One region of the Bacillus sp. FJAT-42376 genome, then DNA from elsewhere that is predicted to be linked to it. Evidence: riboswitches for the same ligand, from Rfam matches in the RefSeq annotation. Region 1 holds a riboswitch; the other holds the start of a gene.
The links. A riboswitch is a leader RNA that binds a small molecule or an ion and turns the genes downstream of it on or off. The one in region 1 is predicted to bind lysine.
Positions count from the first base shown of each region.

Region 1 (16,015 bases):
AAAATGTCTTAAATACTTGGGAACTGGATCAGCTTCTTCAATTTCTGAACAGACATCATTCCTAAAGATTTGGGAGGTCTGCAAGTTGCAGGAAAAAGGATTACACGTTTTAGAGTTTCATAAAATCAGGCAGCAATTGATGAACCATTCCGCTTCTTCGTTAGGGAAAGAAAGAGCAGGTTCTCTTCTTCCGACAAAGGATTTAACGGAGGCGGAAAGATGGCAGCAGGAAACCTTTGAAGCAGCTGATATGTTAAGGATAAGAGGGCATGCTCCATTTGGAGGCCTTTCGGATATACGGGCAAGTCTGAAGCGCGCAAAAATCGGCGGGGTACTAAGTGCTCAGGAATGTATGAGTACGGCTGCCGTGCTTTATTCCGGAAGACAAATGAAGCAGTTTATCATAGAGATAGCGGAAGATGACATTCTGGACATTCCTTATTCCGAGGAAAAAGCAAGGATCATCGAACCGCTTACCGATTTAGAAAAGAAAATCAATCAATGTGTGGATGATAATGGGGACATACTCGATCATGCGAGTGATTTGCTCCGCTCGCTCCGCCAGCAGCTTCGGACTCTTGAAGCACGGGTTCGTCAAAAGCTCGAATCCATGATTCGTTCTTCATCCGCCCAGAAAATGCTTTCCGACGCAATCATCACGATTAGAAATGACCGGTTTGTCATTCCGGTTAAGCAGGAATACCGCTCTTCATACGGCGGAATTGTACATGATCAGTCTTCTTCGGGTGCAACCCTTTTTATTGAACCGCAGGCTGTCGTGGATATCAATAATTCCCTTCAGCAGGCACGTGTAAAGGAAAAGCAGGAAATAGAAAGGATTTTGAGAGAGCTTTCGGAAGCAATCGCAGCGGACGCGGATATCATTTTATCGAATGTGGAAGTTCTGGCTGACCTTGATTTTATGTTTACAAAAGCAAGGTATGCAAAAGCCATCAAAGCTTCCCGTCCAGCTTTGAATAACAGAGGATTTATCCGATTGATGAAAGCAAGACATCCGCTTCTTGCTGCTGATGAGGTGGTAGCCAACGATATCGTACTGGGGGACTCCTATTCTACGATTGTCATAACCGGACCGAATACGGGAGGAAAAACCGTTACTCTTAAAACGATCGGCCTCTGCACGCTAATGGCTCAATCCGGATTGCAGGTGCCTGCAGCAGATGGTTCCGAAATGGCCGTATTCGACTCAGTTTATGCGGATATAGGGGACGAACAGTCCATTGAGCAAAACTTAAGCACCTTCTCTTCCCATATGGTTAATATTGTGGATATTTTAAAGAAAGCGGATCAAAACAGTCTCGTTCTATTTGATGAGCTCGGTGCGGGAACCGATCCTCAGGAAGGAGCGGCGCTTGCGATATCCATTTTGGACGATGTGTACGGAAGAGGAGCAACAGTCGTTGCCACTACCCACTATCCCGAATTAAAAGCCTACGGCTATAACCGGCAAGGGGTCGTCAATGCGAGCGTTGAATTTGATGTTGAGACTCTCAGTCCCACCTACCGCCTGCTGATTGGTGTACCGGGGCGAAGCAATGCCTTTGAAATTTCAAGAAGACTTGGACTTTCTGAACATGTGATCGAATATGCTAAATCAAATATGACGGCAGAAAGCAACGAAGTGGATACGATGATTGCCTCACTGGAAGAAAGCAAGAAAGAAGCAGATGAAGAGGCAGCCGAAGCGGAACGGTTCCGAAAAGATGCGGAAGATCTTCATAAAGAACTGCAGAGGCAAATTCTCGAATTCAATGAACAGCGCGACAAGCTGTTTGAAGAGGCAGAAAACAAAGCAGAAGAGAAGCTTGAAGAAGCCAAGAAGGAAGCGGAAGAAATTATCCGCCATCTGCGCAAACTTCAGAAAGAGCAGCATGGGTCGATTAAGGAGCATGAGCTGATTCAGGCAAAAAAACGTCTGGAAGAAGCTCAGCCGGTTTTTTCCAAATCCGCTTCTAAAAAGAAACAGGAACAAGTAAAAGAGGATCGCTCCTTAAAGCCGGGGGATGAAGTCAAGGTGCTTAGTTTCGGCCAGAAAGGGATCTTGCTTGAACAGTCAGGGAACAAAGAATGGAACGTTCAGATGGGAATTCTGAAAATGAAGGTCAAGGAATCGGATATGCAGTACCTGAGCAGACCGAAGCCTGTTGTTGAAAAACCATTGGCGACTGTAAAAGGAAAGGACTATCATGTATCCCTTGAACTCGACCTTCGCGGAGAGCGGTTTGAAAATGCTCTTTCAAGAGTAGAGAAATATCTGGATGATGCGGTTTTAGCCGGTTATCCGAGGGTGTCCATTATCCACGGAAAAGGTACGGGGGCGCTGCGCAAAGGGGTTCAGGAGCTTCTGCAGAATCACCGAAGTGTCAAAAATACACGGTTTGGAGAAGCCGGAGAAGGCGGCAGCGGTGTGACCATTGTTGAGCTCAAATAAGGGGAGGGAAACAGCCAGATGAATCCTTTCTGGGAGAATGATTTAATCCAGACTGCTGCCTACTATAGTGTCGTTATTTTATGTATGATTGTCTTTATGAGTATTTTTGAACTCGTCACTAAATATAAAAACTGGGATGAAATTCAAAATGGAAACCTTGCTGTAGCGATGACCACCGGCGGTAAAATTTTCGGAATCGCCAACATTTTCCGGTTTTCCATCGAACAGCATAATTCTCTTTTTGAAATGATCGGGTGGGGCTTCTACGGATTTTTCCTTATGCTCCTTGGCTATTTTATTTATGAGTTCTTAACACCTAAATTCAGGATCGATGAAGAAATTCAAAAGGATAACCGGGCAGTAGGATTCATCTCAATGGTTATCTCAGTAGGATTGTCCTACGTGATTGGATCAAACATTTAAGGGGAATTAAATGGAAACTTTAGCGAAAGTGCTGCTGGCTGTCTGCGGATTGTTTATCGTGATTGGTTTGATCTATCTGTTTTTTTGGTCTTAATCAGGTTGGAGAAGGATTCTCATTCGAGAGTCCTTTTTTTGTCCCATCCATGCTCTTCAGAAAATGGAATGAAAAAAACGAATGTTCTATAATGGATAGGAAGAGTTCAATCTATATGCGAGGAGGAGCATAGAATGTATAGATCCGTTGCAGATTTTATTGCTGAATGGAAAAAGGAAGCAGGATTAACCCAAAAGCTATTGGATCATTTGACAGATGATTCATTGAAACAGCAGGTGTATCCGGAAGGACGTATATTAGGAACCATTGTATGGCACTTCACGGTGAATATTCCAGATTATTTAGCCGAGTTCGGATTGGAGATTGACCGCATTGGAACTGAGGAAAATGTTCCATCGTCTGCAAAGGAAATAGCAGCAGCCTTCAAGGATGTAAGCGCGGAGGCAGCCAGAGTCATTCAGGAACAATGGAAGGATGAAACACTCGTACAAGTTCAGCAAGCCTTTGGAAGACAGGAATCAAATGCTTCGATACTGATGGGGCTGATTAAACACATTGTTCATCATCGCGGACAAGCGACCGTTCTTATGCGCCAGGCGGGATTAAAGCCGGCTTGGATTTATGGGCCGGCAAAAGAAGATTGGATTGAGATGGGCATTCAGCCGAGGCTTTAAAAATTTTTATTCCAATTCTTGCCCCCCTTACTTTTGGAAGAGCAAATAGGCGGATGAGATAATTTATTTAAAAGTCTGAATATACTGTTATAATTAAGGCGTAAGCCGAAAGTCACAAGGGGGGAATAAATATGGATTTAATCAGACCATGGCTCGATCAGTTTCCAGCAGAAATACCGGCGGCATTAAGCTTTGAGCCCAAAACGCTTCAAACCTATTTAGAAGAAACGGCCGCGGAGTTTCCAGAAAAAAAGGCTGTCAGTTTCTTTGGGAAGACGCTCACTTACTCCGTTTTGCTGAATGAAGCTAAAAAATTAGCCGGATATCTCCAAGGTCTTGGACTGAAAAAGGGCGACCGTGCAGCGATTATGCTCCCTAATTGTCCTCAGGGGGTCATTTCATATTACGGTGTCCTGATGGCAGGAGGAGTGGTCGTTTCCACAAATCCGCTCTATACAGAACGTGAAATTGAGTATCAGCTGAACGATAGCGGAGCAGAGTATATCATTACGCTGGATTTGCTGTTCCCGAGAGTCTCTAAAGTGAAAGCGTTAACAAAATTAAAGCACGTAATTGTTACAAAGATTCAAGACTACCTGCCATTTCCGAAAAATCTTCTGTATCCGATCGTTCAGCGCAAACAGACAAAAGTTAAGGTGGATGTTGCTCACGGAGGAACGACGCATTTATTTTCAACAATTATAAAAGAATCTCAAGCCGTGTTCACAAAAGTTAAGACGGATCCGGTTGAAGATATCGCGCTGCTTCAATATACAGGAGGGACCACCGGTTTCCCGAAAGGTGTTATGCTAACCCATAAAAATATAGCAGCGAATACCGTGATGTGCTCGGCTTGGATGTACAATTGCCGCCGCGGAGAAGAAAAAGTGCTCGGGCTGCTTCCATTTTTCCATGTATATGGGATGACGGCAGTTATGCACCTTTCCGTTACAGAGGGCTATAATATGATTCTTCTTCCGAAGTTTGATGCGGGCGATACACTGAAAACCATTCATAAGGAAAAGCCTACGTTATTCCCTGGAGCACCTACCATTTATATTGCCCTGCTTAATCATCCTGATCTGAAAAAATATGATTTATCGTCTGTCCAGAGCTGCATCAGCGGTTCAGCTCCGCTCCCTGTAGAAATACAGGAAAGGTTCGAGAAGGAAACCGGAGGCAAGCTTGTGGAAGGATATGGATTGTCAGAAGCATCCCCTGTTACTCATTCCAACTTTTTATGGGGCCGAAGGAAGAAAGGCAGCATTGGTGTACCTTGGCCGAATACTGACGCCATGATCTTATCCCAGGAAACAGGGGGCCAGGCAGAGCCCGGTGAAAAAGGAGAATTGATCGTCCGCGGTCCTCAGGTTATGAAGGGCTACTGGGGAAAACTAGAAGAAACAGAAGCTGTATTGAAAGATGGATGGCTGTTTACTGGAGATATTGGGTATATGGATGAAGACGGATATTTCTATGTAGTAGACCGGAAGAAAGATATGATCATTGCCGGCGGATACAACATTTATCCGCGTGAAGTAGAAGAAGTCCTCTATGAATATGATAAAATACAGGAAGTAGTTGTCGCAGGGGTGCCTGATCCTTACAGAGGGGAAACGGTGAAAGCCTATGTGGTCCCTAAGGAAGGCGTGAAAATCTCGGAGGAAGAACTGAATGCCTTTGCCCGAAAGCATTTGGCGGCCTATAAAGTTCCAAGAATTTACGAATTCAGAAGTGAGCTCCCTAAGACTGCAGTCGGTAAAATTTTAAGAAGGGCCCTTATAGACGAAGAAAAGGAAAAGCTGAAAAACGCCAATTAACGCAGGCAGGGGGATTTCTCCCATCAGGAAATTTCCCCTTTTTAAAATAGTGGTTTTCGCTTGACACATCCTGGCCAATTTACTATTATGAAAATATGAATGATGATTCATTCATTTCAAAAAGGAAGGTAGTCCAGTGAAACAACACAAACCGAAATACAAACAAATTATTGATGCGGCAGTGATCGTCATTGCTGAGAATGGATACCATCAGGCACAGGTTTCAAAGATTGCCAAGCAAGCCGGTGTAGCAGATGGAACCATCTATTTATACTTCAAAAATAAAGAAGATATCCTCGTTTCATTGTTCCAGGAGAAGATGGGTCTCTTTATTGAAAAGATTGAAGGAGAAACTTCCGGAAGAACAAAAGCTGCAGATAAGCTTTACGTTCTGATTGAAAAGCATTTTTCTCTCCTTTCTGATGATCATCATCTGGCCATTGTCACGCAGCTGGAATTAAGACAATCCAACAAGGATCTCAGACTGAGAATTAATGAAGTGCTTAAGGGATACTTGAATGTTTTGGATTCAATCATTCAAACAGGAATTGACGCAGGCGAATTCAGGGAAGATCTGAATCTGCGGCTTGCAAGACAAATGATTTTCGGCACAATTGATGAAATTGTGACCACATGGGTAATGAATGAAGAAAAGTATGACCTGGTGGCTCTGGCCGGACAGGTTCATCATATGATTGTCCGCGGTTTCGGGAGCAATCAATAACACTTATTCAGGAGGATGACCAGTGGGATATTTATCTATACAAAAAGAACAATATGTAGCTTCTGTTAAAATTGATAATCCCCCTGCAAATGCCTTGGGTTCCTATGTTCTTGAGGAATTGGCGGGATTCATAGAAGAAGCTGAACACGATCCTTCCATCCGGGTGATTTTACTTCACGGAGAAGGGAAGTTCTTTTCGGCTGGAGCAGACATTAAGGAGTTTACAACTGTGAAATCCGGTGCTGAATTCTCGAGACTGGCAGCAAAGGGACAGCAGCTGTTTGAAAGAATCGAAAGCTTCAGCAAGCCGGTTATTGCAGCCATTCATGGGGCGGCATTGGGAGGCGGCCTTGAACTTGCAATGTCCTGTCATATTCGTTTGGTGACAGAAAATGCAAAACTTGGCCTGCCGGAGCTGCAGCTTGGGCTGGTACCCGGCTTTGGCGGCACCCAGCGTCTGCCGCGCTACGTTGGCCAGGCGAAAGCACTGGAATTGATGGCGACGAGCGAACCGGTCAGCGGGACAGAAGCAGCGAAGCTTGGACTTGCAAACAAAGCGGTTCCGGAAGAAATGCTTCTTCATGAAGCAAAACAGCTCGCGTTAAAAATGGCTTCTAAAAGTCCGAACACAATGAAAGCGGTCCTTGAGCTTCTAAGCTTCGGGAAGTCAGCAGACTTCCATAGAGGGATGGAAAGAGAAGCCGTTCTTTTTGGGGAAGTTTTTGATAAACAGGATGCAAAAGAAGGAATTCAGGCTTTTCTTGAGAAACGCACTCCTCAATTTAAAGGGGAATAGTTGGACGGGGAGAATTCCCCGGCTATATAATGGAAGCGTATACAACTAAACTGGAATGATATGCGAAACAGGGGGATGGAGAAATGAATATTTTTGTAATCATGAAGCGCACGTTTGATACGGAAGAGAAAATTTCCATCAGCAGCGGAAAAATTCAAGAGGATGGAGCCGAATTTATCATCAACCCTTATGATGAATATGCGATTGAAGAAGCCATTCAGATCAGGGATGCTGAAGGCGGAGAAGTGACCGTTGTCACAATCGGCGGCGAAGAAGCAGAAAAAGAATTGCGCACTGCGCTTGCAATGGGCTGTGACAAAGCTGTGTTAATCAATACAGAAGATGACCTTGAAGACGGTGATCAGTTTACATCAGCAAAAATCCTTTCTGAGTTTTTGAAGGATAAAGAAGCAGACTTAATCCTTGGCGGAAACGTTGCGATTGACGGCGGATCCGGACAGGTTGGACCGCGCCTTGCAGAGCTTTTGGATATTCCTTATGTCACGACCATCACAAAGCTTGAAATCGATGGGCGCAAAGCAACCGTTACAAGAGATGTCGAAGGGGATTCGGAAATTATTGAAACCTCCCTCCCGCTTCTTATTACAGCCCAGCAGGGTCTGAATGAACCCCGCTATCCTTCACTTCCGGGAATCATGAAAGCGAAGAAAAAGCCGCTGGATGAGCTTGAACTTGATGACCTGGATCTGGAAGAAGATGATGTAGAGCCTAAAACCAAAACCATTGAAATTTATATGCCTGCCAAGAAGGAAGCTGGAAAAGTGCTTCAGGGAGAATTGGACGCACAGGTAAAAGAACTTGTCAGCCTGTTAAGAAACGAAGCAAAGGTCATATAATCGCCGTATCAAAGACTAGTTGTCTAGTATACTCGGGAATTCGGAGAAATAGGGGGAAATGATAATGGCAAGAAAAGTTCTTGTATTGGGAGAAGTTCGGGATCAATCATTGCGTAATGTATCATTTGAAGCAATCGCAGCAGGGAAAATCGTTTCAGAGGGCGGCGAAGTGGTTGCGGTTTTAATTGGAGATCAAGTAGCAGGCCTTGCTGAGGAAATGATTCACTATGGGGCGGACCGTGTTGTAACGGTCGAAGATGAAAAGCTCGCTGCCTATACACCTGATGGCTTTTCTCAGGCTCTTATGGCTGTGGCGGAAGAAGAAAAACCTGAAGGAATGGTATTCGGCCATACGGCTTTAGGAAAAGACTTATCTCCTAAAATTGCCGCAAAACTGAACTCAGGATTAGTATCTGATGCTACTGCCGTAGAAGAAGCGGGCGGCAATATCGTCTTTACCCGTCCAATCTATTCCGGTAAAGCTTTTGAAAAAGTGATTGTCACAGAAGGAATTGTTTTCGCTTCGATCCGTCCTAATAACATTGCACCGCTTGAAAAAGATGAGTCCAGAAGCGGAGAGGTTCGTTCTGTTGCGGCAGAAATTAAAGATTTGCGCACCATTGTGAAAGATGTGATCCGCAAAGCAACAGAAGGAGTAGACCTTTCCGAGGCAAAAGTAATTGTTGCCGGAGGAAGAGGCGTGAAAAGCACGGATGGGTTTAACCCTCTTAAAGAGCTTGCTGACGTTTTAGGCGGAGCAGTTGGAGCATCCCGCGGTGCATGTGATGCGGACTACTGTGACTACTCCCTTCAAATTGGACAGACAGGAAAAGTGGTTACACCTGACCTGTACATCGCATGCGGAATATCCGGAGCTATTCAGCACTTGGCGGGAATGTCAAACTCCAAGGTGATTGTCGCTGTTAATAAAGATCCGGAAGCAAACATTTTTAAAGTGGCTGACTACGGCATCGTAGGAGACCTTTTCGAAGTCATTCCGATGCTGACGGAAGAGTTCAAAAAAATGAAAGTTCATTCTTAATCATAAGCGTACGTATCATAAAATCCCCCGGGTAATGCCGGGGGATTTTTTGGGGGGAATAACCCACCAATTAAATGAAAACAGCCTTTACTGAAGGATATGGAAAACAGCATGTAGATTGATAACACCTGCTGGCTGGAGCGGAGTGCGTGAAACCCTTGCTTAGAGAAGCGGCACAGGTGAGACCCTGCAGTGGCGAAGCCCGGAGAAGGCTTAACGCAAGCCCAAGGATAGGCAGCTTTACTAAATAGAAACGCTTATCAGATTCTGGTGTTTTTCCATATTTAAATGGGAATAATGACATCGAAGCAAAATCTTAGCACACTCAAAGGTTAGGTGCTATACTTAGTGCATATTCTTTAAGATTTTAGGAGGAATACAAGATGGCTATTTCACACGTAACGGATCAAAACTTTTCTGCTGAAACTGGAGAAGGCGTCGTTCTTGCAGATTTCTGGGCACCTTGGTGCGGACCTTGCAAAATGATTGCACCAGTACTTGAAGAATTGGATCAAGACATGGGCGACAAAGTAAAAATCGTCAAACTTGACGTTGATGAAAATCAGGAAACAGCCGGCAAATACGGCGTAATGAGCATTCCTACCCTGCTTGTATTCAAAAACGGCGAGGTTGTAGACAAAGCGGTTGGCTACCAGCCGAAAGAAGCTCTAGCTGAATTGCTAAGCAAACACGCGTAATTAAAATCAGCCCCTTTTGGGGGCTGATTTTTTTTAGTTTAAAATGGTCGGCGAGAGAACGGCCAGAAAAACAGGAACAACGGCCAGAATCCCGTCGAGAACCGCCAGTAAACGGTGCGGACGGCCAGAATAAATGAAACGGACAGATACAGAGTGAGAACGGCCAGAAAATCCGGAACGAGGGCCAGATACTCGGCCTGAACGGCTATGAAAGCGGAGCGGATGGACAAAATAATTCAATCAGCCAAATAACGGAGCCGATGGTTCGTGGCCAGAAGGCTATTCTTAGTAATTTTTGTGCATTTATCGTACAATATAAGGCAAATGACTGGATGGATGTGGTGAAATGAAAGACAGGATTAGAGAAAAATTAGCCCTCCTTCCCGATCAGCCAGGCTGCTACTTAATGAAAGACAGGCAGGGAACCATTATTTATGTCGGCAAAGCGAAGGTATTGAAAAACCGCGTCCGATCTTATTTCAGCGGTTCTCATGATGGGAAGACGCAGAGGCTTGTGAATGAGATAGAGGACTTTGAATACATTGTAACGTCCTCCAATATTGAAGCGCTCATTCTGGAAATGAATTTAATTAAGAAGTATGATCCTAAATATAATGTCATGCTGAAGGATGACAAATCTTTCCCTTTTATTAAAATTACAGGGGAGCAGCACCCCCGTCTCATTGTTACGAGAAAAATTAAAAAGGACAAAGGGAAATATTTTGGTCCTTATCCCAATGTTCAGGCTGCGCGGGAAACGAAAAAGCTTTTGGACCGGCTTTATCCGCTTCGGAAATGCAACAGTATGCCGGACCGCGTCTGCCTCTATTACCACATGGGACAGTGTCTGGCCCCGTGTGTTTATGATGTGACTGCGGAGACGAACCGGAAAATGGTGGATGATATCAGCCGGTTTCTGAATGGCGGGTATAAAGAAATCAAATCGGACTTAACGGATAAAATGTATAAAGCATCGGAATCAATGGATTTTGAAAGAGCGAAGGAATACAGAGATCAGATTGTGCATATTGAAGCGACAATGGAAAAGCAAAAAATGTCGATGACGGACTTTGTAGACAGGGATGTATTTGCGTATGCCTTTGACAAAGGCTGGATGTGTGTACAGGTATTCTTCGTCCGTCAGGGGAAACTGATCGAACGGGATGTTTCAATGTTCCCTATTTATAATGAACCCGATGAAGAATTTTTGACATTCCTTGGCCAATTTTATCAGCAGAGCAGCCATTTTTTGCCGAAAGAAATCATGATTCCCGACAGCGCCGATGCAGCAATGGCGGAGCAGCTGCTCAATATCAGGGCTCTCCAGCCGAAACGCGGAGCGAAAAAGGATTTGCTCTTGCTTGCCCATAAGAACGCAAAGATCGCCTTAGGGGAGAAGTTTTCCCTTATTGAAAGGGATGAAGAGCGGACGATCAAAGCCATTGAAAATCTAGGTGAGAAAATAGGGATATCCGTTCCTGTGCGAATTGAGGCGTTTGATAATTCCAATATTCAGGGAACGGATCCTGTTTCGGCCATGATTGTATTTATTGATGGAAAACCCGCAAAGAAAGAGTACCGTAAATATAAAATCAGGACAGTAACAGGACCCGATGATTATGAATCGATGAGGGAAGTCGTCAGAAGAAGGTATTCACGCGCATTGAAAGAAAACCTTCCGCTTCCGGATCTCATTGTGATTGATGGAGGAAAAGGACAGATTTCAGCGGCGAAAGATGTCCTTGAAAATGAATTGTCCCTTGAAATTCCTGTTGCAGGACTTGTTAAAGATGATAAGCACCGGACTTCCAATCTGATGATTGGGGATCCACTTGAATTGGTAACACTCGAAAGGAACTCGCAGGAGTTCTACCTTCTGCAGCGCATTCAGGATGAGGTCCACCGTTTTGCCATTACCTTTCACCGTCAGGTCCGCGGGAAAAATGCCATTACCTCTGTACTTGATGAAATTCCGGGCATTGGGGAGAAACGGAGAAAAATGCTGCTTAAGCATTTTGGATCAGTCAAAAAAATGAAAGAAGCTACAGTAGAACAAATTAAAGAAGCGGGGGTCCCTTATGCAACGGCAGAGCTGATTTATGAAAAATTAAAAGAATAGCCTTGTGCTTTTTCCAAACGTTTGCTACAATACAAACTAATTTAATACGGTCGTTTAGTTCGTTAAATGACGATAGAGGTGCGAACTTCAAGAGTAAGCATAAACAGGAAAATGGATTCCGTTTACGTATGCTGAAAGGGGAGCGTCGCCGAAGAAGAAAGAGTGCCATTGCTGGTTCTTCTGGTTTTGCATTGAATAAATGCAGGGCTGTCAAGATTAAATCTTGGAGAGCTATCTCATTGTATCGACGAAGAACTTTTTCGTTTATGCAAGCAATGAGATTCCTGTCTCATTGCTTTTTATTTTGGCCTCTAACGTTTGAACTTGCGATTTACATTGATCAAAGGAGCGATAACGCGTGGGACTGATTGTACAAAAATTCGGCGGAACTTCCGTGGGATCTGTAGAGAGAATTTTGAATGTTGCAAACAGGGTGATTCAGGAAAAGGAAAAGGGTCATGACATCGTGGTTGTCGTATCAGCGATGGGGAAAACCACAGATCAGCTCGTTTCACTTGCAGAAGAGATTACGTCTAAACCGAGCAAAAGAGAAATGGATATGCTGCTGACTACAGGCGAGCAGATAACAATTTCTCTTTTGACGATGGCTCTTCAGGAGAGAGGATATGATGCCGTTTCTTTTACAGGCGGACAGGCAGGAATCCTGACAGAAGCCCGTCATGGAAATGCGAGAATTACAAAAATCGAAGATGACAGGATCTCTGAGGAGCTCGCACAAGGACGGATTGTTGTAGCAGCCGGTTTTCAGGGAAAAGATGAAAACGGCGAAATTACGACTTTGGGCCGCGGCGGTTCAGATACGACAGCGGTTGCTCTCGCCGCAGCGCTGAAAGCTGATAAATGCGACATCTATACAGATGTGACCGGTGTTTTTACAACGGATCCCCGTTTTATTAGCGGAGCCCGGAAGCTTGATGGGATTTCCTATGATGAAATGCTTGAACTGGCAAACCTTGGAGCCGGTGTCCTGCACCCGAGAGCCGTTGAATTTGCAAAAAATTATAACGTAGCATTAGAAGTTCGATCCAGTATGCACGATGAGCGCGGAACGCTAATTGAGGAGGAAAGTACGTTGGAAGAAAATTTAATTGTTAAAGGCATTGCATTTGAGGATCAGGTCACAAGGGTTTCAGTATGCGGCCTTCCGAATAACCTAAGTACCCTTTCTACTATATTTTCTACCCTTGCGGAGCATGGAGTAAATGTGGATATTATTATTCAGAGTCTTACTGATAAAGAGAATGCGTCAATCTCCTTTTCTGTAAAAACGAATGATCTCGAAGAAACGATTGAAGTGCTGGAAACCCATAAGTCTCAATTGAAATTCAAGAAAATCGAATCTGAAAAAGGATTGTCCAAAGTTTCCATCGTCGGATCTGGAATGGTTTCCAATCCGGGGGTGGCAGCCGGAATGTTCACGGTTCTTTCGAATGAGGGGATTCAGGTGAAAATGGTCAGTACATCTGAAATTAAAGTTTCCACTGTCATTGAACAGGAGGATATGGTTCGTGCAGTAGAAGCTTTGCATGAAGCATTCGAACTGTCCGGGCAAAGAGCATCCGTTTAATAAAAACAAAAAAACAGGCAGCCGACGGTGTGCCTGTTTTTTTGCTTACTCATCAATCTGGTCTTTTTTGTCCCACTTCACTGTTAACATCACTTTTCCAGAGCGCCGCTTCACTTGTTCATAGGCTTCTGCCGCATGTTTTCCTATTGTCTGTACCTGTTCGGCTAAAAATCCCGCTTCAAGCTGGAAGGAAGGCTCTTTCTGAGATTTGAAGCGCGCATCGATAAGGTCTGAAGACAATTCAAATTCCATTTCGCCTTGTTTCCTATGTATAAGGGAGAGTGTTCCCCAGCCTGCAAGAGCAAAAAACTGAGGCAGTTCTTCAGCTGTTTCAAGCGGGTAGTGTCTGGCAAGCTTTCTGCCAGCCCAATAAAGCATGGACGGATATTCCTGTCCAAGGATCTCAGGAAGCAGCACTTCACGAAGCAGCTCATGCCCAAATGCAGGGACATGCAGCTCTTCCAATGCATCTGCTTCTACCTGATTACGGATATTTTTCATATTCTTTCCCCTCTTTCTAAAATTCATTATATATCAAGAACAGGGGGGATTAACATGAAATATAAGGAAGATCCAAGCGCCGATTGCTTTAAAAAAGCAAGGAAAGCCCATGTTCCGCACGCTAAAGGGATTTATCCGATTTTTACATTTCGATGACAATGAAATAACAGAGGTCCCCCTTTACTGGAGGAGCCCATCCATAGTTTCTTCTATATTTCAATATATTAATAAAATTAATTTTGTTAAAATCGATGACAATTCCGAAAATTATAATTTATGAACACGTTTTCTTGACGCTCCAAAAGGTTAGGAGTAAAATGAATTTGTCACATTTTATCAGTTTATAACAAGGTGGAACGGCGGTTAGTCAAAAGTTTCCAATAATAGAAAACCAGATTGAAAGTCTTGCTTCCCACAATCCTTTAAGTGAGTGAAAAAGACAGCGATTTCGGGAAATAAGTTGGGAAGAAATGCTATTTTAATAGCTTGCCATGACTAATCCTCTCATGTTCCAGGCTGGAAAATGGGGATAGGAGAAACCCGATAAAAACTAGATTAACTTTGATTAGGGGGTAAAGGATTTATGGCTGGTAATAAGGAGTTTGCGGTGCGCAGACTGCACTCGCTGCTGGGGGTTATTCCTGTTGGAATCTTCCTGATTCAGCATCTTGTCGTTAACAACTTTGCTACTAGGGGAGAACAAGCATTTAATGATGCTGCTCATTTTATGGAAAGCCTTCCATTCAGGATTGTGCTTGAGACGGTAATCATTTTCCTGCCGCTATTATTCCATGCTATTTATGGTGTTTATATTGCTTTTACGGCGAAAAATAATGCTTCCCGCTACAGCTATTTCAGAAACTGGATGTTTGTCCTTCAGCGTGTAACCGGTATCGTCACATTCGTATTCGTTGCCTGGCATGTCTGGGAAACAAGAATTGCGGCTGCGTTTGGTGCAGAAGTCAACTTTTCAATGATGGAAAATATTTTAAGCAATCCGTGGATGGTCGCATTTTATGTGATCGGTATCATTTCCACTGTCTTCCATTTCGCGAATGGCCTCTGGTCTTTCTGCGTTACATGGGGAATTACTGTAACTCCTCGTTCGCAGCTTATTTCTACTTATGTAACACTGGCTATCTTCGCCGCTTTGGCTTATGTAGGTGTTACTTCAATCTTTGCATTCGTATAAAGAGAACACGTCAATCAAGGGAGTGGGCTAGATGAACAACAATCGTGTAATTATCGTCGGCGGCGGTTTGGCCGGGCTGATGGCTACTATAAAGGCTGCCGAAAAAGGAGTCAGTGTCGATCTGTTCTCATTGGTTCCTGTAAAGCGTTCTCACTCAGTGTGCGCGCAGGGCGGAATCAATGGAGCGGTGAATACAAAAGGAGAAGGGGATTCTCCTTGGGAACATTTTGATGACACGGTATACGGAGGGGATTTCCTCGCGAATCAGCCTCCTGTTAAAGCGATGTGCGAAGCAGCACCTTCCATTATTCATCTGCTTGACCGTATGGGCGTTATGTTCAACAGGACACCGGAAGGGTTGCTCGATTTCCGCCGTTTTGGAGGAACCCAGCATCACCGTACCGCGTTTGCCGGTGCCACGACCGGCCAGCAGCTTTTATATGCTTTGGATGAGCAAGTGCGCCGCTATGAGGTGGCCGGGCTTGTCAGAAAGTTTGAAGGATGGGAGTTCCTTGGAGCGGTAATCGATGATGACCGTGTATGCCGGGGTATTACAGCTCAGAATCTTTCTTCTATGGAGATTAAATCGTTCCGTTCCGACGCTGTTATAATGGCGACCGGCGGACCTGGAATTGTTTTTGGAAAATCAACGAACTCTGTGATTAATACAGGATCTGCAGCCTCAATTGTTTATCAGCAGGGTGCATACTACTCCAACGCAGAATTTATCCAGATCCATCCGACGGCCATCCCTGGAGATGATAAGCTGCGTCTGATGAGTGAATCAGCCCGCGGTGAAGGCGGACGCGTGTGGACGTATAAGGACGGGAAGCCTTGGTATTTCCTTGAAGAAAAATATCCTGCGTACGGCAACCTTGTACCGAGGGATATTGCCACAAGAGAAATTTTCGATGTATGTGTGAATCAGAAGCTTGGCATCAACGGAGAAAACATGGTTTATCTGGATCTTTCCCATAAGGATCCGAAAGAGCTTGATATCAAGCTTGGCGGAATTATAGAAATCTATGAAAAATTCATGGGAGACGATCCGCGTAAAGTTCCGATGAAAATATT
Region 1 is NZ_CP033906.1:3,302,154-3,318,168, reverse strand. It holds gene polX (DNA polymerase/3'-5' exonuclease PolX) at 1-65, shown strand, start outside; gene CEF21_RS16650 (endonuclease MutS2) at 86-2,452, shown strand; gene CEF21_RS16645 (DUF350 domain-containing protein) at 2,471-2,875, shown strand; gene CEF21_RS16640 (DinB family protein) at 3,104-3,604, shown strand; gene CEF21_RS16635 (AMP-binding protein) at 3,736-5,424, shown strand; gene CEF21_RS16630 (fatty acid metabolism transcriptional regulator FadR) at 5,561-6,148, shown strand; gene CEF21_RS16625 (enoyl-CoA hydratase) at 6,171-6,944, shown strand; gene CEF21_RS16620 (electron transfer flavoprotein subunit beta/FixA family protein) at 7,028-7,801, shown strand; gene CEF21_RS16615 (electron transfer flavoprotein subunit alpha/FixB family protein) at 7,866-8,843, shown strand; gene trxA (thioredoxin) at 9,227-9,541, shown strand; gene uvrC (excinuclease ABC subunit UvrC) at 9,888-11,660, shown strand; lysine riboswitch at 11,726-11,902, shown strand; gene CEF21_RS16600 (aspartate kinase) at 12,019-13,248, shown strand; gene CEF21_RS16595 (YslB family protein) at 13,294-13,740, opposite strand; gene CEF21_RS16590 (succinate dehydrogenase cytochrome b558 subunit) at 14,333-14,941, shown strand; gene sdhA (succinate dehydrogenase flavoprotein subunit) at 14,973-16,015, shown strand, end outside.

Region 2 (16,015 bases), 530 kb from region 1:
CCTCAATCGGGTTCTTAGGGAAAATGTTTAGCAGGGTATCAGCTACAGAAGGAGCCTTCTCTGCCTTATACTCAGCGTTTTGTGTATTAAACTCTCCCACATTTCCCGGCTGAATAACCAATGCAAGTACAAGACCGATAACGATTGCGATCGCAGTAGTAGACAGGAAATAAGCAATGGTCTTACCCCCGATTCTTCCCAGCTTTTTCGGGTCACCCAATCCGGCCACTCCTAATGTAATAGAGAAAAAGACGATTGGCACGACGAGCATATTGATTAAATTAAGAAAGATTTTGCCAAGCGGAGTAAAAAGATACAGATCCAGCTGCTTGAACAATTCGGGGGATGTAATATTCAAGATAATTCCGACAATTCCACCTGCGATTAAACCAATAATAATTTTAGTAGCCAGTTTCATAGATTACCTCCTGTTGTTCGAATAGTTTGAATTTATTATAGCTCCCTATCTTTTCCCAAAATAAGTTAACAGCAAACGCATGCTCTAAATCAGCTTTTGCCGTCATCCAATGATGCAGATGTCTATTAAATAGGAAAGCGCGCAAAAAAGCCGTGAGAAGAGTTCTCTCACGGCCTATAAGGTCACAATGCCTAAAAACAGGATTTTCCTGTTAAGAATCTCTTCTCGCTTACGAGGTTAGCTGTCGGATTCGGACGAAGAGAAATGTCCTACCTTTAAAAAGGATTCACCCCTAGTGCCGCTGCACTGTATGGTTCCCCCGCTCCCTATTGGGATTAAGCGCTTATATGGACTTGTATTTTCATTATATACAAATCGTTTGTTATTTTGCAATTATTAATTTTTTCCTAAATCATGAGCCTTTTTACTGGCATATTCCCCATTAATAGAATTTTTTATCATAAATCCGGGACTTCCGGTAGTTTCATCCATTATTTGTTAGGGTAAGAAAATTCTAGTGAATTGATTTTTTTAAAAACTGAATTGGAGAGTGGAATGATTGAGAACAACGGCAAAATTATTAGGTCTATTCATGGTGCTTTCCCTTGCTTTATTCGGCTGCGGAACCCAAGGCAGCGAGAAGTCAGAGAAGACTGAAGGGGCTGAAACGGAAGAAGGCAGCAAATCAGAGGCAACTGAAAATAAGGAAGCTGAAAGCAAAGAGGCCGAGGACGAGGCGCCTGCCGCCACAGAGGCAAAGGATGAAAAATTGGATGCGGATCAAGTATTGGAAAAATCCATTGCCGCTTATGATGAGGTTAAAAGCTATTCTAGTGCGATGAACGTCAATCAGAAAATTGATGATGGCGAAACAAAATTGGATGTAACCGGTACATTAATGACTGAAAGCAATTACGAGCCTTTTGTCATGCATTCAACAGATACCTTTAAATCAAACGGCCAGACGATTAAGTCAGAAACATATATGACCGAAGACGCTACTTACACGTCTGAAAACGGGGCGGGCTGGATGATGCAGGATTCACCTGGCTCCTTAATGACAGGCCAGCCTAAGCCGACAGATGAACTTATGTCTTTAAAAGAAGTGGCTAAGGATCTGAATATGACCGAAAACGAGAATGAATATATTATTTCCATAGATGGAGCAAAAGAGGAAGTCTTAAGTCTATATAGCGATATGGTCAACGAAGCGGCGGCGGCTCTCGGAACAAATAGTGAATCCGTCAAAATTACCGGCTTAAAAATGTCTTACACCATTGATAAAAAAACGTTTCTGCAAAAAGCATCCGTGGTTGATCTGAATATGACCACGAATCTGGATGGAAAAACAGTCACGATGAACCAGTCAATGAATGGGACGTATGACAAATTCAACGAATTAAACAGCTTGTCTGTTCCAAAGGAAGTAATGGATACTGCTAAAAAACAGCAATAAGAATGGGGCTGTCTGGAGGCTCTCAAAAACAGGGTGACGACAGCGTCTCCCTGTTTTTGTTTGCAGAAGCGGATGGGCAGCACAGTGGGAAATCCCGGCGCTAGACCAAGCCCTATTCGGGAATGTTTAAGATAACCGGGTGGAAGAAAAGGTCCCGGGCGGAAAGAAAAAATAAAAGCAGCGTGCAAAAAAACAGCCTGCATATGCAAGCTGCTGAATTTATGGCCGCGCCCGTTCTTCTGTTTTTTTGGCTGCCTTCTCATCATCTTCGTCCATCATACCCCGTGTAGCATTTTTAAACTCGCGCAGGGTCCTTCCTGCCGCCTTACCAAGCTCCGGCAGCTTTTTCGGACCAAATAGCAGCAGCGCCACTACTAAAATCAGTAAAATTTCTCCAAACCCCAAACTGCCCATCTATAAAACCCCTTTGTGTTACAGTTTGTCACTCTTGCCTAAATTATAGGCGATTTCCTTAAGAATTCCAAGTTAATTCTAAGAAAAATCTGACGGTTCACTCAATTAAAGGGAATTCAAGGAATTTATCTTTACCTGTTGACGCTTGGATTAAAATGCATTATCATACTCAAGAATCGCAATTAAATAAGTCAAAATCCTCACTCCATATCTCGGTGAGGTAGAGGTTGCACCGATTAATAGTAACCAGTCTGAAGCCGTTGGGGCTAGTGATGACTGCTGAAAGGAAAAGGTGCCGAAGCAATTTTGAAACCAACATTCATTTTTGCTGGGCCTGTATTAAAAAAATACAGGACTGCCGCAGTCATCACCCGCGGAGCGCTATCAGGAGATAGGTTGAGGCGACTATGTATATAAAACGCATGGATTGCTCCATGCGTTTTTATTTATGTACATAATCTCATCCATCTTCCTCAAGTATAAGAAATAGAACAAACTAGGAGGATTTTAATATGGAAGAAAAAAAATGGGGCTTCTGGCTTCTGTCTGCTTTCGTTATCGGAAATATGGTGGGCTCCGGTATTTTCATGCTTCCAAGCACATTAGCCCAAATGGCCAGTCCGCTGGGAGTCGCCGCTGCCTGGCTCGTTACAGGTTTTGGCGTTCTGATGATCGCTCTTGTATTCGGTAATCTTTCCATAAGGAAACCGGAACTTACCGGTGGCCCGCAAAGTTACGCAAAAGCTATGTTCAGATCTGAAAAGGCCGGAAAAATGGCCGGATTCAGCATGGTATGGGGCTATTGGGTGGCAAACTGGATCAGCAACGTGGCCATTATTACAAGCTTTGCAGGCTATTTATCCACATTTTTGCCCATTATGAAGGATTCAACCGTTCTTTTCACCATCGGACCGCAGGATTTTGAAAAAGGAAGACTGCTTACATTTGCCGTATGTACCATTTTACTTTGGGGCACTCATACCATTCTTGTTAACAACTTAAACGCAGCCGGCCGCCTTAACTTCGCAGCCACTGCTTCAAAAGTGATTGGGTTCATGCTTTTTATCGGAGCTGCATTGTTTGCTTTTCAAGGAGCATCTACAGGCCAATGGTATTTTGATGTACAATCAGCTTCCGGGGAACCTCAGGGACTATTCAAGCAAGTTCAGCTGGCAGCCGTATCCACCCTCTGGGCTTTCGTAGGGATTGAATCAGCAGTTATTCTTTCAGGCCGTGCCCGTTCACAGGCGGATGTGAAGAAGGCAACAATTTTCGGACTGATTGTGGCTTTATCTATTTACATGATTACAACATTGCTGACAATGGGTGTTATTCCAAAAGACGAATTGATGCAATCCGATAAACCGTTTGTGGATGTATTGGCTCTATTTCTTGGAAACGGCGGCGGAATTGCAATGGCGATTCTTGCGTTAATCTCTTTGTTTGGCTCCACTTTAGGTTGGATTCTCATGAGTTCTGAAGTGGCTTACCAGGCTGCAAAATCAGGCATCTTCCCAAAGGTATTCGGAAAAAACAATAAAAAAGGCAGCCCTGTAGTTTCACTAACCATTACAAACATCATGTCGCAGCTTTTCATTTTTTCGGTTATTTCCGGAACGATCAGTGAAGCCTATACATTCTTAACAACTTCGGCCACACTTGCCTATTTAATCCCTTATCTCGTCTCGTCCGTCTATTATTTGAAACTTGTACTAAAAGGCGAGTCATTCAATGAAATAAAGGGGTCAAGAGTAAAAGAGGGAATCATTGCTTCTCTTGCTCTGCTGTACAGTATCTACGTGATTGTGTCAGGAACATCCGACCTTACTACATTCTTCCTCGGAATTGGGTTATTCCTTGTAGGATTTATCGTTTACCCGCTGCTAAACCGCGGAAAAGCAAACAGGCCTCTTAAGACGGATTCATGACAAGTAAAAGAATAAAGGAGCTGTCCAGGAGTCTCACGCCTTCCGCTTCAATCGACAGGGATTAAAAATTCAACAACATGCTTTAACATAGCGAAGAAAAAAACCGAACGATTATTTGAAACTTTGGTATAGAGCTTCGTAATCGTTCGGTTTTATTGTTTTTTATGCTTTTTTCAAAAGCGCTGTTAAACTTGGCTGTTGATTGCAGCTAGCAGTCGTTCGCTTATCCTTAGGCTGGCGGTGAGCCTCCTCCTGGCTTCGCCGCTGCGGGGTCTCACCTGTCCCGCTGCTCTAAGCAGGAGTCTCACGCCTTCCGCTCCTTAAAAATTAACAACATGCTTTAACATCGCCTTTTCAAAAGAAATATTCGGCTTAAAGACAACAATTTTAGTTATGTCCCAGCCTCTTCCTTTATCTGATTTCCGGAGAAAAACGTTTTGACAAGGGTAGGGGTTAAGCCAAAGACCCGGAAATTTTAAAAAACAGGCAGCCATTCATGAAGCAAATGGCTGCCTGTTTTGTATGTTGTGCAAAAACCGAATCTGTAATTTTTATGCTGTTCTTTTTGCTTCTTCCAAAGGAACAGGCTTATATTCGCCTTCCCATTTTGAAATAACAACAGCGGCTAAAGAGTTTCCGATAATATTGACCACTGTCCGCCCCATATCCAGAAGACGGTCAATCCCAGCGATAAAGGCCAGTCCTTCTACAGGGATGCCCACGGTTCCCAGAGTCGCAAGAAGAACAACGAATGAAACTCCCGGAACGCCGGCAATTCCCTTCGAAGTGACCATTAACACAAGCATGAGTGTAAGCTGCTGTGTAATCGTTAAATCGATGCCGTACATCTGAGCGATGAACAAGGCTGCAAGTGCCTGGTAGAGCGTGGAGCCGTCCAAGTTAAAGGAATATCCAGTCGGAATGACGAAAGAAGTGATGGCTTTCGGACAGCCGAAGCGCTCCATCTTCTCCATAATACGGGGAAGAACCGTTTCAGAGCTCGACGTAGAGAAGCCCAATATTAATTCATCTTTTAGTAAACGTATGATATGGAAAATGTTCACTCCGACAATTTTCGCCGTAATTCCAAGAACAACAAGTACAAAGAAAATCATCGTTGCATAAACCAAAATCATCAGCTTGCCCAGCGGAATCAAAGAATCAAGTCCGAATTTGGAAACGGTAATCCCGATCAGCGCAAACACGCCGAACGGAGCAAATTTCATTACTTGGTTTGTTACATAAAACATGGTGTCAGCTGCTCCCTGGAAAAAGGCGAGCACTGGTTTGCCGCGTTCTCCTACTGCTGCTACCCCTAATCCGAACATAACGGAGAAGAAAATAATCGCAAGCATGTCTCCTTCTACGAAGGCTTTAAATATATTGGAAGGGACAATATTGACAAATGTATCGGCAAATCCATGGCTTTCTACCCCTTCAGCTGTATCCACGTAACTCGAAATATCGGTTTTTTCAAGCCCGTTTTTGTCAACTCCCGCTCCGGGCTGAAAAATATTGGCTGAAAGCAATCCTATAACAATCGCAATGGTTGTAATGATTTCAAAATATATAATCGTTTTACCGCCAAGCTTTCCGAGCTTTTTTGTGTCTCCAACGCTTGCAACACCAACGATAATGCTCGAGATCACGATTGGAATCACGATCATTTTAATTAATCGAAGAAAAATATCTCCAATAGGCTGCAAATAGCTTACAATAGCCGGATTTCCATAGAATATGGCCCCTACCGCTATCCCAAGTGCAAGTCCTATTAATATTTGCCATGCTAAACTGATTTTTTTCACATAGAACAACCCCTTTACTATGATAATTAATCCAAAAAAAGAAGAAAATGGGAAATAAGGGTTTAGATTCGGACAAAAAGATTAGTGCACGCTGATAGTACACTATCTTATATGATAATTTGTTTTTTTACAATACAAATTTCGACATAATTTTCACAATTCAGAAAGAGAAACCGAGATTATCAGGTTTCCTTACTTGTATTCAGAAATAATTTTGAAAAGCGGATCCCCTTCCTGCCTTCACTGCCATTTCTTCGTCTGCAGAAAAACCGCTCCTCCGACTCCGATTACAAGAAGAAAGGCCATTAGAACCGCGATAAAAAAATGACCTTTCATGAGCGCTTCATCTTTTTCCATTTCATCCCGCTTTAGCGCCGGGGTTATCCCCTGACCATCGGGTACCGCTGATTCCAGTTTAGCGGAGGCCAGCTTCCTTCCGTCTTCTCCTTTAACAAAGAGTTCATTTGCCTTGCTTACCTCTGAAGTAATATGCTCCCCTTTATGCTTTGTATAGTACACCGCATGATTCAGCTGAAGAGGCTGCTGCCGGTCATTTTTCAGCGTAGCGGTTGGCCGGATTTCTCCTGTTTCAAAACGGCCGAAACCAAAATCAAGAAGCTTTTTCGTGTCATCATACGTTCCCTGGTCATTCGGGGACTTCATTGTAACCGTAATCAGACTAAGGCCATTCCGTTCTGCGGCCGTCACCAGCGTATACCCTGCTTGAGAAACAAACCCGTTTTTGCCGCCGGTTACCCCATCATAACGCTGCTGCATCATCATTTTGTGATGAGTAAAAATGGTCGTATTCCACGTTTCTCCTTCCCACTTTAACGATTTCGTGCCAAATATTTTAGCAAATTCTCTATTTTTCAACGCGTATTTTGTAATTTTAGCCATATCTTCCGCCGTTGTCCGGTGTTCAGGATCGAAAAGGCCATTCGGATTTTTAAAATTTGTGTTAGACGTCCCTATTTCTGTTTGCAAATAACGATTAAGGTCATGAGAAAATCCGCTCACACTGCCGCTTAGATGCTCTGCAATCGCTACAGCCGCATCATTTCCCGAATTAATCAGCATTCCCTGAATGAGCCGCTCCAGCGTCACTTTTTCCCCTTCTTCAAGAAAAACCTTTGTTCCATCCGTATTCCGGGCATTTTTACTGACTGTCACTTCTCCATTTAAATCCCCATGTTCGATTGCATAAATGGCCGTGGCAATTTTGGTAATACTTGCCGGGTACATAGAGGACTGACTATTTTTCTGATACAAGATTTGACCTGTTTTAGCGTCTATTAATACGGCCGAATCGCTGTTCAAAAGCAAATCATCTTTTTCTTTCCCGTTTGCTTTTGCCGGATGAGCTATAACAGATAAAGTAAAAATGGCAATGATCAAATGCAGAAACCGCTTCATGACTTATTCTCCTTGTCTATACCGTTCGCTTTTTCTCCAGTAGAATATCAGCTTACTTTTTTGAAAACAATGTAAATATATAGAACAGAATGCATATTCTTTCACGCAGAATCAATATATGGAAATAGTTCTAACGAACGAAATAGGAACCGCACTTAAAAAAGCCGAGTTCCTATTCCAATAAAATATTCAAGTTTTATTCAAATTTCCGTCCTGCATTCTGCCCTTGTATATATCGGATTGCCTCACCGTCAGTGGCTGCAGGCAATTCAAAGGTTTGCTGATAGGCTTCCGCCCCTTTTCCAGTTACTACAATCCAATCCTCCGGAGTCGAAAGACTCATCATGTGCTGAATAGCCAGTGTACGGTCCCGCATAACAGAGCCCTTTTCATTGCCGAACTGGTTCTGGAGATTTTCTAGTTCAGCCGTCATATCCTCCTCTTTTGTCCCATTCAAATCATCCAGAGTCAGAATATACCGGTCGCTTAATTCAGAGGACAGTTTCACCATCTCCCACCGTTTTGATTCATCTCTTCCCCCCCTGAATCCAAAAACGTGATAGACGTTTACTGCTCCGCATTCTCTTGCCGTTTTCAGACAGTGAAGCAAAGCATCTGCCGTATGGGCGTAATCCACCACAAATGTAGGCTGATGATCTTTTTTATATATTTCATTCCTTCCGGGAACTCCGGGAAATGTCATAAGGGCGTCCTGAATCCCTCTTTCATCGAGTCCCATTTTCAAGGCGCTCAGAAAAGCCAGTCCGGCATTAAAGATGTTATGAAGGCCAGGAATGGAAAGCTGAATAAAATGGCCTCTGTTTTCTGTTTCGCTGAAGATAGCTGCAGGAAACGTACTCGTTTTCCAATCTGAAAGCCGAAGATCACAATCGATTCCTTCACCGAAAGTAAAACACTCTTTGCCTGTGTCCCTAATGGTATTCACAAGCCTTTGTCCCCATATGCTATCGGTATTAATAAATGCCGCACCGGATGGGGACAGCTGCTGAAACAGCCTTGATTTCACGGAGAAATATTCTTCCATTGTATGGTGGTAATCCAAATGGTCCCGGTCCAAATTCGTAAAAAGAGCGTAATCAAATTCAATACCTTCTACACGGTGCTGACTGATGCCATGTGAGGAAACCTCCATGACCACATATTCATCCCTGCTGCTGAAAAGCAATTTTTGAAGCTCCAGGCTGTCAGGTGTGGTATTAGATGCGGGAATCCATTTCCCATTTATGTAATTTGCGATGGTTCCGAAAAGAGAGCAGCTGTACCCGGCAGTCTCCAGGATATGTTTGAGCATAAAGGCCGTTGTCGTTTTCCCATTTGTTCCTGTTATTCCGATCATTTTATGTTTCCTTTGAGGGTCACCGTAAAACGCTGCTGCTAACTTAGCCATTTGTTTTCGGATTTCGCCCAGTTGGATATAAGGGACTTCCAGATGAGTGATGTTTCTTTCACCTGCAACCGCTGCTGCCCCCGCTTTTATGGCTGCGTCAATATATTCATGGCCATCCGCCTCATAGCCGCTGATGGCCATAAAAAGATTTCCTGGCTTTACGCATCTTGAATCGGATGCAATCCCTGATATCTCTATTGCCCTCCACATATTTGGCGCCGGTTCGGTGCTTATGGATGATTCCAAAAGTAACTGGTGCAAATTCATAGGTGCCAATCTCCTTCGTTTATCTTTCTCACATGGTTCGAAACCTTAGCGCTTTTTCTATCCATTTTGATACGGCCTTGTTTTTTGATGTTATTATTTCCTAAAAAAAGGGATGGATATCCGTTATTAAATGGAAAAGAATCCGATAAAAAAACCCATATAAAAAAGAGGCTGGGACAAAAGGTTTCCTTCTATTAAAAAAGCACTGTTAAACTTAGCTGTTGATTGCAGCTAACAGGCTCTCGATTCAATCAACTGGGTTAAAAAAATCAACTACATGCTTTAACATAGCGAAAAAAAACCGAACTATTATTTGAAACTCTTGTATAGAGTTTCGTAATAGTTCGGTTTTATTTTTTTCATGCTTTTTTAAAAACTCTGTTAAACTTGGCTGTTGATTTCCACTGCAGGCGCTCAGCGACCAGCGGGGCGGGCGGTGAGCCTCCTCTCCGCTTTGCGGCTGCGGGGTCTCACCTGTCCCGCTTGTCCCCCAGGAGTCTCACGCCTTCCGCTTCAATCAACAGGGGTTAAAAAAACAACAGCATCCTTTAACATAGCGTTTTTAAAAGAAATATTCGGCTTAAGGACAACAATTTTAGTTATGTCCCAGCCTCTGTCATCTTTATTTTGGTTTTGTCATTTCCTCTGGTACAACATATTCATCAAACTGCTCTTCTGTCAGCAAATTTAACGCTGCTGCTGCTTCCTTAAGCGTGATTCCTTCTTTATGGGCATACTTCGCGATTTTTGCTGCTTTTTCATAGCCTATATGAGGGTTTAATGCTGTAACCAGCATAAGAGAGTCATTGAGATATTTTTTAATCACTTCATGATTTGGTTCGATTCCTTTTGCACAATGCACATTGAAAGATCGGAGTGCATCCGCAAGCAGGCGGACCGATTGGAGAAAATTGTATAAAATGACCGGTTTATATACATTTAATTCAAAATTCCCCTGACTTGCTGCGAACCCTATCGCCGCGTCGTTCCCCATCACTTGTACAGCCGTCATCGTTAACGCTTCACTTTGTGTAGGGTTGACCTTCCCAGGCATAATGGAACTCCCGGGTTCATTTTCAGGTATTGAAATTTCACCTATTCCGCATCTCGGTCCGCTCGCAAGAAATCGTACATCGTTGGCAATTTTCATTGCATCCGCAGCGAGACCCTTAATAGCACCGTGCGCATAGACGATTTCATCGTGAGAGGTTAAGGCATGAAATTTGTTCGCAGACGATATAAAGGGGATGCCTGTGTAGTCAGCCATTTCTGAAGCAGCCAGATCGCCGAATTCAGGGTGCGCATTGATCCCTGTCCCGACAGCTGTTCCTCCAACCGCAAGATTAAGAAGATGTGAGGATCCTTCTTCAATCATCGCTTTTGATCTTTCAAGCATATACGACCAGCCGCTGATTTCCTGCCCAAGGGTAATAGGCGTCGCGTCCTGAAGATGAGTACGTCCGATTTTGACCAAATCCTGAAATTGATTTGCTTTATCCGTCAGTGTTTTTTGAAGCTGTCCGACTGCGGGAATCAGCTGTTCTTTTACAGCTTTTAATGCAGCGATATGCATAGCCGTCGGAAACGTATCATTCGAACTTTGTCCCATGTTTACATCATCGTTTGCATGAATCCGGATGTCCTTGTTTTCCAGCAGTTCATTCCCTCTGTGCGCAATCACTTCATTCACATTCATATTGCTTTGCGTCCCGCTGCCGGTCTGCCATACAGCGAGAGGAAATTGATCGTCCCATTTACCTTCAAGAATTTCATCACAAGCCAGAACAATTGCGTCTTTTTTTTCAGAAGAAAGCTTTCCTAATTTTTCATTTGCAATGGCTGCACTGCGTTTCAGTACAGCAAACGCATAGATCACTTCGAGCGGCATTTTTTCGGTGCCGATTTTAAAATTCTCTTTACTGCGCTGAGTTTGCGCCCCCCAAAGCTTGTCAGCCGGAACTTCTATTTCTCCCATTGTGTCTTTTTCTATTCTCGTTTCCATCATACATCCCTCCCCTGTTTACATTCCCGCCTATGCATCCCCTATAACCGGAAATTCTTCACTTAATAAGGAAAGAAGCCTTACATCCTCATATTGTCCATTCATCAGTTCATACTTTCTTAAAAGGCCTTCATAACGAAAATGAAGTTTTTCAAGAAGAAGAAGAGAAACCGTATTTTGAGGGACCACTTTTGCCTCGATCCGGTTAGCCCCCATAGAGGTAAAGGCATAATCCAAAAGAAGAACCAAGGCTTCTTGCATATAGCCATGTCCCCAATGTTTCCGTCCCAGCTCGTAGCCGATTTCACCCCTTGCATTCTCTTCATCCCACTCATTAAAGCCGCAAGTGCCCAGAATCTCATTTGTTTTTAAACTGATGATGGACCACCGATAGGCTTTTTTCTTTCCGGCAAGCGAGCGAAGGATGTAAATCATCGACCTTACCTCTGTAATGGCCGCTGCCGCTTCCATATTCAAATAGCGGACAACCTCAGGGTCAGACCAGATCGGATACAGGCTCTCCGCATCTTTCTCCTCAAGCTCGCGAAGGCGGATTTTTGTTCCCTCTTTTCGCATACAGACTCCCCTCAGCTTTGATTCTTTAATTTCAAATCCAAGTAAATGCGCTGATCTTTGGAATACTTATATTTAGGATTTGTTCTTCCATACTCTTTTGATGTATAAGAAACGGTATAATTTTTTTCAAAAGACTGAATGATCACATCCAGTTCTTCTTTGCTTCCCATTAAACGTATTTGTGCCAATATCCATCTTCCTTTTCCCTGTGATTTCAACATCGTAACGGGAACAAGCGGGAATGTCCAGAGGTAGATTCTTTCTTCAGCGCGGAATGCTCTTTATAATGGTAAGCATGAAACTTTTATTTCCCTGCTTCGTATTAAAACTTACTGACAGGAAGAGGAGGCACAAGGATGGACTCAAAGCAAACACTGCAGCAATCCTTACATGAAGTTGAAAAATGGGAGAAAGATCAGCAGGGGCTGTGGTTCTGGGAAAAAATTACCCGACTTCCTTTTAAGCTTTTAGATAAGATCACTCCTGCTTTTATCCAGAAAAAGATTGGTGTTCTTCTTGATGAAATCGGAAATTATGTACAAACCGGAGGAAAATATCTAACCCAGGAAAAAATGATGCTGAAGAAGTTATCTGTCCAGTCCGGGGTAGAAGTCGAATCAATCGAAGGGGTTTCAGAGGTCTCTGTCGAAGACATGAAAAAGGTCTGTCTCGATATTAGAGAATCGAGAGGCAATCTGGCAACTGTACAAGGCGCGTCTACCGGATTCGGAGGAATGTTTACACTGGCAATTGATATACCGGTCCTTCTTGGTCTTTCCATTAAAACTCTTCAGGAAATAGCCATTGCGCACGGGTACGATCCGAATAAAAAAGAGGAACGGATCTTTATCGTCAAATGCCTTCAATTTGCATCAGCGGATATTGTAGGGAAACAAGCGGTTTTAAATGAGCTGTCTGGCTATCATACACGCTCCCATTCAAAAGAAGTCTTCTCCCAGCTGCAGGGCTGGAGGGAAGTGATGTATTCATATCGGGATACATACGGAATTAAAAAACTGCTGCAAATGATTCCGGTTGCCGGGATGATTTTCGGGGCTTTAACCAATCGTTCGATGATTAAAGAGCTTGCTGAAACGGGAACGATGCTGTATCAAAAACGGAGGATTCTTGCAAGACTCGATGAAATCGAACAAGCAGAGCAGGAACCTCTCCAGGTGGAAGAAGAGGGAACACCTGCCCTTCCATCTGGTGAATAAAAACAAGGACTGTCTCAAAGTCTCGTTAGCTTAAAACAGGGAAACGCACCCTAAGCGTTTCCCTGTTTTCGTTTGAAGTTTGATTCATGCTGATTGAAACGGGAGGGCGGCACTCCGGCGATATGTTTATCTTTATCTTAGCTGCATTCGTGTGCTCTCTGCTGTACACCGGAAACCTGAACATCTCTTAATCTTTAATAATGAGCATGTCGGATTCATCAAATTCCCAATCAGGGCCGTATGCCACTTCCCAGTAATACCCGTCCGGATCTCTGAAATAGCCGCTGTACCCTCCCCAGGATGTCTTCTGCGGTTTTTTGGCTATTTCAGCACCTGCTTTCTTTGCCCGCTCGAACATTTGATTCACTTCTTCTTCCGACTTCGCATTATAAGCAAGTGTAATGCCCGAAAATCCCCCCGCTGACAATTCAGGCGGATTTTCTTCATTAATGTCTTTAGCCAGCTGTTCGAGAGGAAATAATTCGAGCTTTGTTCCTTGATTTTTAAAAAACACAATCACCGGTTCTTCCTCGTTTCCAATGACCGATGCTTCAAAACCAATTTGCCGGTAAAACTTAAGCGATGCTGCTATTTCCCGAACTCCAAGCGCAATTAAATTTATTCGATTCACTAAAATCCCCTCCTCTGCTTATGATTCATTTCTACTCTCATTTCGACAAAAAGACTTCTCCTCCTTCCGCCAGTCAGTCTATCGCTTTAAAAACACATCCCTTGCTTTTGCCGGCACATTCAAGGAGGCTATTTCGTTTACACCATTTGGAGGAAGGCTATAACAATACTAATCTTTCAGGAGGTGAACCTGTTATGGCTTTTGAAAAAGATACTTCGGTGCAAGAAGAAAAGATTGAAGGGAAAATGGACCAGCTGAGCCATGAAGAAATGGACAGCATTTTAAAAGATTTTAACCATTTCAAACAATTTCTGCATGACAAGGTAAAGCAGGGTGAGAAGTTAGGATTATCCGAAAACACACTGGCTAAAGCGGCAAAAACGGCTGCTGAGTATTTAGCCAATAATACCGAACCGAAAAACCGTGAAGAACATTTATTGAAGGAACTGTGGAAAACGGGGAGTGAGGAAGAACGCAAACACTTCTCACATCTTCTTGTAAAAATGGCTCAAGACGAAGGCAGATAATCTGACAGTTAAAGAAAGGATGGGTATCTTGAAAAATAAAGTCGTCATTATATCAGGAGCAACATCAGGGATTGGAATGGCAGCCGCATTACATTTTGCTGAAAAAGGTGCCCATGTATACGCACTGGGCAGAGATGAAGAGCGGGGAAGCGAGCTGGAAGAAAAAAACGGAGAACTGACAGGCTCCATTACTTTCTCAAAAACAGACGTTGACCGGGAAGACAGTGTCCGGCAGTTTTTTGAACGTTTCAGCGGGGAACAAAGAGAATTCCATGTCCTTTTTAATAATGCAGGAATCGGCAGTGCAGCAATTGGCCCGCTCAGCAGAATTGATGAGGACGACTGGGAGAAACTTTTCAGCACCAATTTAAAATCACAGTACTTTATGATTAAACATGCAGAGAAATATTTTTCAAAAGATGAACCAGTAAGCATTATCAACAACGCGGCCATTGTGGGCAGCGAAAAGTTTCCTCCTGCCCTTCCTGCTTACAGTGCCAGCAAAGCAGGTGTCATTGCTTTAACCAAATCACTTGCCTCCCGTTTTGCCAAGCGGAATGTACGGGTAAATGCCATTTCTCCAGGGCCTGTAGATACGAGACTTGCAAGAGGTCTCTATCCAAACGAAGAAGCCTATGAGAAAGCCGCAAAAAATCATCCAAGAGGAAAATTCGGCACGCCCGAGGAAATTGCCAAAGCCGTTTATTTCCTGGCAAGCCCGGACTCAAGCTACATTAATGGCCATAATCTGATCATTGATGGAGGATACTCCCTGTAACGAATAAAAAGGCTGGGACATAACTAAAATTGTTGTCCTAAATCTTGAAAAGGATGTGGTAGAGTATTTTGTTGATACTTAACATCTGTTGATTGGAGCGGAAGGCGTGAGACTCCTGCGGGAGTAGCGGGACAGGTGAGACTCCGCAGTGGCGAAGCCAGGAGGAGGCTCACCGCCCGCCCCGCGGAAAGCGAACGACTTCAGCGGAAATCAACAGCCAAGTTTAACAGAGCTCTTGAAGAAAGCTTGAAAAACAATAAAACCGAACGATTACGAACCTCTTTACTAGAGATTCAAATAATCGTTCGGTTTTTTTATTAGCCGGAATCCTTTTGTCCCAGCCTCTCTTACCTTTGCACGTATACTCTTCTTTTCTTATAAACACTCATTCCATACCCTGCTGCTGCTCCAACTACAGCAGGCAGCAGCCAGCCAATGCCCTGTTCGGAAAGAGGGATGGCATGGATCACGCTGTCAAGGCTTCCTTTTAAAAGGGAGGTATTTAAGAATTCAGCTATACTGTATACGCCTGTAAATAAAACAGCCATATAATAGACCGGCTGATGTTCTTTAAACACACGTTCCATAAGGCCGATTACAACCAGGACAACAAGGATTGGATACACCATACTTAAGATAGGGACAGAGATGCTCAAAATCTGATTCAGGCCAAGGTTCGCAATCAGCATACTCGCCAATGTAAATACAGCCGCCCACAACCGGTAGGAAAGAGCAGGAAGCAAGTTAGAAAAATATTGGCTGCACGCAATCACAAGACCGATTGAAACGCTTAGACAAGCAAGAGTGAACAAAACACCGAGAATGACAATTCCCGCATCCCCGAAAAGCCTGCTGGTCAGCAGAGTCAAAACCTCCGCACCGTTTGCCGCTTTTCCATAACCGGCTGAAGATGCTCCCAAGTAAGCGAGAATGCTGTATACAGCAGCAAGCAAAACCCCTGCTCCGATCCCTACTGTTATCATACTTCGTGAAATCTGCTTTGGCGTTGTCATTCCTCTCGAACGAACTGTATTCGTAATGAGAACACCAAATGCCATGGCTCCCAAAGCATCCATAGTCAAATACCCGTCAAGAAACCCCTGAAAAAAGGAGTTGGTCTCATATATTTCAGCTGGCGCACCTAATGAAGCGGATGGAGTAAACAGTTTTTT
Region 2 is NZ_CP033906.1:3,828,618-3,844,632, forward strand. It holds gene CEF21_RS19305 (dicarboxylate/amino acid:cation symporter) at 1-418, opposite strand, end outside; cyclic di-AMP (ydaO/yuaA leader) riboswitch at 631-770, opposite strand; gene CEF21_RS19310 (DUF6612 family protein) at 978-1,874, shown strand; gene CEF21_RS19315 (twin-arginine translocase TatA/TatE family subunit) at 2,094-2,288, opposite strand; lysine riboswitch at 2,502-2,680, shown strand; gene CEF21_RS19320 (amino acid permease) at 2,801-4,216, shown strand; gene CEF21_RS19325 (cation:dicarboxylate symporter family transporter) at 4,768-6,021, opposite strand; gene CEF21_RS19330 (D-alanyl-D-alanine carboxypeptidase family protein) at 6,262-7,437, opposite strand; gene CEF21_RS19335 (UDP-N-acetylmuramoyl-L-alanyl-D-glutamate--2,6-diaminopimelate ligase) at 7,634-9,112, opposite strand; gene fumC (class II fumarate hydratase) at 9,735-11,114, opposite strand; gene CEF21_RS19345 (GNAT family N-acetyltransferase) at 11,145-11,690, opposite strand; gene CEF21_RS19350 (YvzF family protein) at 11,702-11,878, opposite strand; gene CEF21_RS19355 (EcsC family protein) at 12,047-12,907, shown strand; gene CEF21_RS19360 (VOC family protein) at 13,095-13,538, opposite strand; gene CEF21_RS19365 (DUF3243 family protein) at 13,733-14,065, shown strand; gene CEF21_RS19370 (SDR family NAD(P)-dependent oxidoreductase) at 14,094-14,843, shown strand; gene brnQ (branched-chain amino acid transport system II carrier protein) at 15,191-16,015, opposite strand, start outside.
Region 2: another riboswitch for lysine. It lies ahead of CEF21_RS19320 (amino acid permease); the one in region 1 lies ahead of CEF21_RS16600 (aspartate kinase).